DNA from 2 places in the Streptacidiphilus sp. EB103A genome. Region 2 is predicted to be linked to the other one. Evidence: riboswitches for the same ligand, from Rfam matches in the RefSeq annotation. Region 2 holds a riboswitch; the other holds the start of a gene.
The links. Region 2 has a riboswitch for cyclic di-AMP ahead of ABH941_RS05765 (NlpC/P60 family protein). Riboswitches for the same ligand answer to the same signal wherever they lie in the genome.
Positions count from the first base shown of each region.

Region 1: another riboswitch for cyclic di-AMP. It lies ahead of ABH941_RS35560 (transglycosylase family protein); the one in region 2 lies ahead of ABH941_RS05765 (NlpC/P60 family protein).

Region 1 is NZ_JBGCAQ010000027.1:96,257-99,965, reverse strand. Features, by position in the region: gene eno (phosphopyruvate hydratase) at 1-949, opposite strand, end outside; gene ABH941_RS35560 (transglycosylase family protein) at 1,120-1,872, opposite strand; cyclic di-AMP (ydaO/yuaA leader) riboswitch at 1,876-2,033, opposite strand; gene ABH941_RS35555 (HAD family hydrolase) at 2,136-2,888, opposite strand; gene ABH941_RS35550 (phosphotransferase family protein) at 3,007-3,709, opposite strand, start outside.
Region 2 is NZ_JBGCAQ010000003.1:121,094-124,802, forward strand. Features, by position in the region: gene ABH941_RS05760 (NlpC/P60 family protein) at 57-1,130, shown strand; cyclic di-AMP (ydaO/yuaA leader) riboswitch at 1,472-1,620, shown strand; gene ABH941_RS05765 (NlpC/P60 family protein) at 1,679-2,704, shown strand; gene ABH941_RS05770 (NlpC/P60 family protein) at 2,919-3,709, shown strand, end outside.

The DNA of each region.
Region 1 (3,709 bases), on a different contig from region 2:
GGTTGGTGACGAACAGGTCGTCGCCGACGATCTGCACCTTGTCGCCGATCCTGCCGGTCAGCACGGTCCAGCCGGCCCAGTCGTCCTCGAACAGCGGGTCCTCGATGGAGACCAGCGGGTACGCGGCGACGAGCTCCTCGTAGTACTCGGTCATCTCGGCGGCCGAGCGGGACTTGCCCTCGAACTCGTACTTGCCGTCCTTGTAGAACTCGGACGCGGCGCAGTCCAGGGCCAGGGCGACGTCCTTGCCGGGGGTGTAGCCGGCCAGCTGGATGGCCTCGACGATGAGGTCCAGCGCCTCGCGGTTGCTGTCCAGGTTGGGGGCGAAGCCGCCCTCGTCGCCCAGACCGGTGGAGAGGCCGCGCTTCTTCAGCACGCTCTTGAGGGTGTGGTACACCTCGACGCCCCAGCGGACGGCCTCGGAGAAGGACTCCGCGCCGATCGGGGCGATCATGAACTCCTGGATGTCGACGTTGGAGTCCGCGTGCGAGCCACCATTGAGGATGTTCATCATCGGCACCGGCAGCACATGGGCGTTGGGGCCGCCCAGGTAGCGGAACAGCGGCAGGTCGCTGGCCTCGGAGGCGGCGTGCGCCACGGCGAGGGAGACACCGAGGATCGCGTTGGCGCCGAGGGAGGACTTGTCCGGGGTGGCGTCCAGGTCGAGCATGGCCTGGTCGATCAGGCGCTGCTCGGTGGCGTCGTAGCCGATCAGCTCCGGGCCGATCTGCTCGATGACCGCGAGCACGGCCTTCTCCACGCCCTTGCCGAAGTAGCGCGACAGGTCGCCGTCGCGCAGCTCCAGGGCCTCGAACGCGCCGGTCGAGGCGCCGGACGGAACGGCGGCACGACCGGTGCTGCCGTCGTCGAGGCCGACCTCGACCTCGACCGTGGGGTTGCCTCGTGAGTCGAGGATCTCCCGGGCTACGACGACGTCGATGGACGGCACAGGCATCTCCTAGGGGGGAATACAGGGGTGCTTACGACAAGAGCCTAGCCGCAGCCGGGGGCGGGGCCACCCGGACCTTCCGCCTGTCTCACAGGACGGAGCCCCTACTCACCAGTAGTTCACCTGGCGGGCAGGGGCTCCGTCCCTGAGCAGCTGAGCGCCGCACGGGGTCAGACGACCACGAGCTTCTGGCCGGGGAAGATCAGGTTCGGGTTCGCGCCGACGGTGGACTTGTTGTCCTTGTACAGCTCGGTCCAGCCGCCGCTGAGGTGCGCGGCGGCGGCGATGGCGGAGAGGGAGTCGCCCGACTTGACGGTGTAGTTGCCGTGGCCGACCTTCGGCGCAGCCGTGGTCGTGGTCGTGGTGCGCGTCGCGGGCTTGACGACCTTCGAGGCGGAGTCCGTGGCAGCGGTCGACCGGTGCTTGCCGGTACTGCTGCTCTGCGTGGTCGTGCTCGTCGTCGAGTCGGAGCTCGAGCTCGACGAGGACGAACTGGAAGAGGAGGACGAGCCCGCGGTGCTCACCGAGGCGGCGGCGCCGCCCTGGGTGAGTCCGGCCTTCGGCCCGCAGACCGGCCAGGCACCGGGCCCCTGCGAAGCCAGCACCTTCTCGGCTATCGATATCTGCTGGCCCTTGGTGGCGTGGTCCGCGGTGGACGCGTACTGGCCGCCGCCGTAGGCGCTCCAGGTGGAGGCGGAGAACTGCAGCCCGCCGTAGTACCCGTTGCCGGTGTTGATGGACCAGTCCCCGCCGCTCTCGCAGCTGGCGACCTTGTCCCAGGTGGAGACGGAGGCGGCAGAGGCGCTGGTCGCGCCGATCAGCGGCAGAGCTATGCCGGCGGTGCCGAGGCTCGCGGTCGCGACCAGGCGCTTGGTCTGACTGGTGCGCGGCTTGCGATGGCGTCCGGGCGTGTTGAAAGGCATGGCAGGTACCCTCTCCGACGCCTGCGAGGTGAGCTGTCGGGTTCGGGCCGTGAGGTAGCCCGGGCGCTGACGCGCCTTCACCCCAAGCCGCAGCCTTGAGAACTGCGGCAACTTACCTGGGTCCCCCGCTCCTGCCCAATCCTGAAGTTCGAGTTCCGCTCCCCGGCTGGACAGGACTCGGCGTCCCGCGGAGCGGCCGCCCGCGCATGCAGGCGTTCCGGGAAGGCTAGACATATCAGCTGCTTAATCACAAGCCCATCCCGTCACACAAGGAGCGACAAATCACCCAGATCGGACCAGCCTTGGATCAAAGCTTCCGGGTCAGCACCCGCATCAAGCAGTCGCTTCTGGCGCGCCTCGGCCCCGCCAGTGAACCCGATGAACTTGACCCCAGCCTCAGCCGCCGCACTCACATCAGAGGGGGCGTCACCAATGAAGACGCAGTGCCCTGCATCCCCCAACGGCCCCAGCGACTTGAGCGCCTCCAGCAGAAGATGCGGGTTCGGCTTCATCAGGTGCGGATCATCCGGCCGACCGAAGACTTGCTCCGCCTGGATCGCCCCCACCTTCACCCCGTCACGACACAGATAATCCACGATGGCCGCTGCCGCATTGTTGCTGACGATCCTCACCGTCTTCCCCAGGGCAATCAGGCCCGATATCGCCTCGGAAGCACCGGGCGTCGCCCGCGCCGACTTGACCGCCATCCGTTCGGCGCCGGAGAGCCAATCGTGGAACTGACGGGTCAGGAGACGAATCTCCCCATCGGACGCCCCACGGCTCAGCAGCGCACCAGGAAGCCTTCTGAGGAGTAGGTGCGGATCATCCATCCCTGCGAGATCCGGCGGCAGATCCGCCCCAGCCCTGGCGAGCCGTCCTCGAAGATCCTCTGCCACACCCACGGCGGTCAAACTGGCGAAAACCGAGCAAATGGGTCCGTCGAAATCAAGTAGGACCACGGACGCCGCAGACAACATCCGGGCTGCCGCACCATGTTGTACCGACAATGCAGCCACTCGCTCTCATGGTCCACGGGTCCACGTACCCTAGGAGTGCACGGCCTGACCCGCCGTCACCCGATTCACGGTACGCCCGAGCACCCCGAGGAACGCACAGGTTCAACGATGGCAAGGCTCAACTTCCTCCGACGCGGCTGCGGTGCCACTCGCGCAGAGCAGTTGCGATCTGCCGGCGGTCGGGGGTGCGCTCCAGTTGCAACGGCGCGGCGGCACGCTGCAGCGCGCTCTCGATACGGGCGACGGCCCGGGCGAATACACCCTCCTCGATCAGCGCTCCGAGACTGGATGCAGCACGAAGGATGTCTGGATAGATCGACTGCGCCCGCTCATAGGCCAGATAGATCGGGAGATCGGCCCGGATACCCTCGGTCAGCCCTGGCCGAGCAGCATCCAGGCTTGCTTTCCAGGACCCGATCACGGAGTCGAACTGTGAAGCCGGGTACCCCATACGCACCATATGTGTGGAAATGTCATAAATCGGATCACCCGTCATCGCAAACTCCCAATCGATGACGCTCACCCGATCCTGCGGGCCTACTACAAGGTTTCCGCGGTGCAGGTCAGTGTGAAGAAGGCAGAACGGTCTCCGCTTGAGCCTGGGGATACGGTCGACGAATCTCTGCAGCGCGTGTTCCGGAAGTCCGAGTCGTTCCAGCAGAGGGTGCAACTTCTCTCTGACCAGCGGCTCGACGTCCCGCTGGGCAAAGGTCGCGAGCCGCCTGATGAAAGCCGAGGAGTCATCCCCACTTGGCCAATCGCTGGGGACTCTGGGCAGGTCGACCTCCTGCACCTTGGCCATGGCTGCAAAGATTCCCACG
Region 2 (3,709 bases):
TGTCTGTGAACCTCTGTCTGTGTTCGCCAGCGTTTGCTCGAAGGGAACCAGCTTCTGTGGCCACGCACCGTCGCCCCAAGCAACCCAGCCGCGCCAAGGTGTCGATCCTGACCGCGGCCGCCGCCACCGCTGTGGCCCTCTCGGCCCAGGCATCCGCGCAGGCAGCGCCGATGACCACCAGCGACCAGGCGAAGTCCCAGGTCGAGGCGGACCAGGCGGCGGCGAGCGCGGCGACGGAGCAGTACGACCAGGCGCAGACCCAGGAGCAGACGCTGCAGCGGCAGACCAATGTGCTCCAGGACGAGATAGCCCGGCAGCAGGCCGCGGTGAACAAGGAGTTGGGCCAGCTGGGGCAGATGGCCAGCGCTGAGTACCGCAACGGCGCCGTCGACCCGACGGTGAAGCTGCTGCTCGCCTCGAACCCGACCGAGTACCTGAGCCAGGCGTCCACCCAGAGCCGGGTCGCCGGCAGCCAGGCCGCCATGCTCCAGCAGTTGCAGAGCCAGGAGAAGACCCTGGCCGAGGAGAAGGCGCAGGCGGCCCAGGAGCTGACGGCCCAGCAGAGCCTGCTCCAGCAGATGCAGTCGGCCAAGAACACCGCCCAGTCCAAGCTCAACCACGCCCAGAGCGTGCTCAGTTCGCTCTCCGCGTCGGCCCGTGCCGCAGTGCTGGCGGCGGCCGCCAAGTCGCAGGGGACCAGCACCGGCGGCGCCTACGGCTCTGTGAACTCCACCGACAACCACATGTCGGTCTCCCAGATCAACCTCTCCGGGATATCCGCCGCCGCCCGTACGGCGATGGAGGCGGCGATGAGCAAGGTCGGGGTCGCCCCCTACTCCTTCGGCGCCTCGGGCCCCAATGCCTTCGACTGCTCCGGCCTGGTGATGTGGGCCTTCGCCCACGCCGGGATCAGCCTGCCGCACTCCTCCTTCTCCGACGAGTCCGTGGGCACCCTGGTGGCCTCCAGCGCCGACCTGAAGGTGGGCGACATCGTGGTGCTGGAGCACGGCAACCATGTCGGCCTCTACGCCGGCAACGGGATGCTGCTGAACGCCCCCGAGTACGGCTACAACGTGTCCATCCAGCCGATGTCCTACTTCGGGTCGATCGTGGCGATTCGTCGCTTCTGACGGAGAGCCACCTCCGGGTCGAAGGTTTGGGAGTCGGCTGAGGCGAGGGTTGTCTCGTGATGTGACTCACGTCACCACGGCCTCCAACGCCTCGGCCGGATGACCGATTTGACCGCCATGTCGTCGTCAGATGGTCATGCCGCGACTACGTTCCGTTCGAAATCTGATGCGGTGTCGTAACCAAAGATAGTTTTTACTTACAGGGATTTGAACGGATCACGGTTGGGTCACTAGTGTCATCGATCGAACCACCGCGAAGTCGATCACCCATCCCGGGTGACAGCGGGGGTTTCCGCCGAGTCCGACCGTACGGCAGGCCGTCCCGAAGCCATCGGGGTGACCACAGGGGAGCGCCGTCAGTCTCGGAGCCGGGGAACCACGTTCCTCGGGGTGAATCGACGCCAGGCCGGTACGCCGGTGAAGCGCCGTAGGGCACGTCTTCCAGCCCGAACCCGTCAGCTCACCCGGTAGGCGGACGTAGGAAGAAGGAGCTCGCCTTCGTGGCGTCCCATCGTCGTCCCAAAGCCCCTGGTCGCGCTCGCATAACCGTGCTCACGGCTGCAGCGGCCACCACCGTCGCCCTCTCCGCGACCGCTGCCCAGTCGGCGCAGGCGGCCCCGACGCAGACCACTGCCCAACTCAAGGCCCAGATCGACAAGCTGAACAGCGACGCCGACACGGCGGTTCAGCAGTACGACAAGGCGCAGTCCGACCAGCAGACCCTGCAGAAGCAGGTCAGCACGCTGCAGGACCAGGTCGCCCGCCAGCAGGCCTCGGTCACCGCCAAGGCCACCGCCCTCGGCTCGGTCGCCAGCGCGATGTACCGCAGCGGGTCGATCGACCCGTCGGTCCAGCTGATGCTCTCCACCGACCCGGAGTCGTACCTGAACCAGGCGTCGGCGCAGAGCCAGATCACCGCCAGCCAGTCGAACATGCTGGCCGAGTTGAAGAGCGAGCAGTCGACGCTCAACAACGAGAAGGCCGAGGCCGAGACCAAGCTGAAGGCCCTCGACGCCACCAGCAAGCAGCTCGCCGCCTCCAAGGCCGCGGTGCAGCAGAAGCTCGCCGCCGCCCAGGCGAAGCTGGACTCCCTCACCTCCGCCCAGGCGGCCGCGCTCAAGGCCGCCAACGCCGCCGCCGCCTCCAAGGCCGCCGCCGCCGTGAGCAGCTCCTCTTCCTCTTCCTCGTCCAGCAGTGCCTCGGGCTCGTCCTCGTCCAAGGCCGGCGACTCGGTGGAGGCGACCGCCTACGCCGCCGCCCAGACCAAGCTCGGCGACGCGTACGTCTACGGCGCCACCGGTCCGAACACCTTCGACTGCTCCGGGCTGACCCAGTGGGCGTACGCCCAGGCCGGGGTGTCCATCGGCCGTACCACCTACGACCAGATCAACGCCGGCACCGCGGTCAGCCGCGCCAACCTTCAGGTCGGCGACCTGGTCTTCTTCAACAGTGACTCGCACGTCGGCATCTACGCCGGCAACAACATGGTGCTGCACGCCCCGCACACCGGCACTGTGGTGAAGTACGAGAGCATCGACACGATCGGCTCCATCTACGCGATGCGCCACATCTGAGTTCGGCGAGCCGCCCAAACGGCTGTACGGGCCCGATCCCCTGACGGGGGTCGGGCCCGTCGCCGTGTCCGGGCCCACCTATTCCGACGTGGCGTTTCGTCAAGTTGTACTAATTTAGGGGATATTTTCGTCCTTGCTGGGGTTTGGACTCTATGTGTCCGACTCGCTAACGTCGGCGCTCGGCCCTCTGCTTCGACGAATGGAGCCAGTCCCCGTGGCGTCCCACCGACGTGTCCGACCGCTGGGCCAGTACTCCACCGTGGCAGCCCTGTCGCGCACCGCGGCGACCGTGGCGGCGGCCACGGCGGCGGTCCTGGCGGCCGGCGGCAGCGCGCTGGCCACTCCGGGCGACCCGGGCGGCGGCAGTTCCGGCGGTGGCGCCCCGGTCACCGCCGACGACGTGCAGCACCAGCTGGACGGCCTCTACGCGCAGGCGGAGGTGGCCGGCCAGCAGTACGACGGGGCGCGGGAGAAGGAGCGCGCGCTCCAGCGCGAGTCCGTGCTGCTGCAGCAGCGGGTCGCCGAGGAGCAGCAGCATGTGAACGCCCTGATCCAGTCCATGGGTTCGATCGCCAGCGCCCAGTACCGGCAGGGCGGCGGGGTGGACCCGCTGGTGAAACTGCTGCTCAACGCGCACCCCGACCAGTACCTGGAGCAGGCCTCGACCGCGGACCAGGCCGACACCGTGGCCGCGCTGAAGCTCCAGCAGATCGAGGAGGACCAGCGGCAGCTGGTGCAGGACCGGACCGAGGCGGTGGCCCAGCTGGCCCAGCTGGAGACGCTGCGGCAGTCCATCGCCGACAGCAAGGCCCAGGTCCAGCAGCGGCTCGGCCATGCCAAGGCGCTGCTGGACACGCTGACCGCGGCGCAGCGCGCCCAGCTCCAGCAGACCGAGGCGGACGCGGCGGGGGTGGCGGCCCAGGTCGCCGAGCAGCAGCTGCCGTCGGACCAGGGACCGGCCTCGGGGCGCGCGGCCGAGGCGCTGGCGGCCGCGGAGAGCGCCCT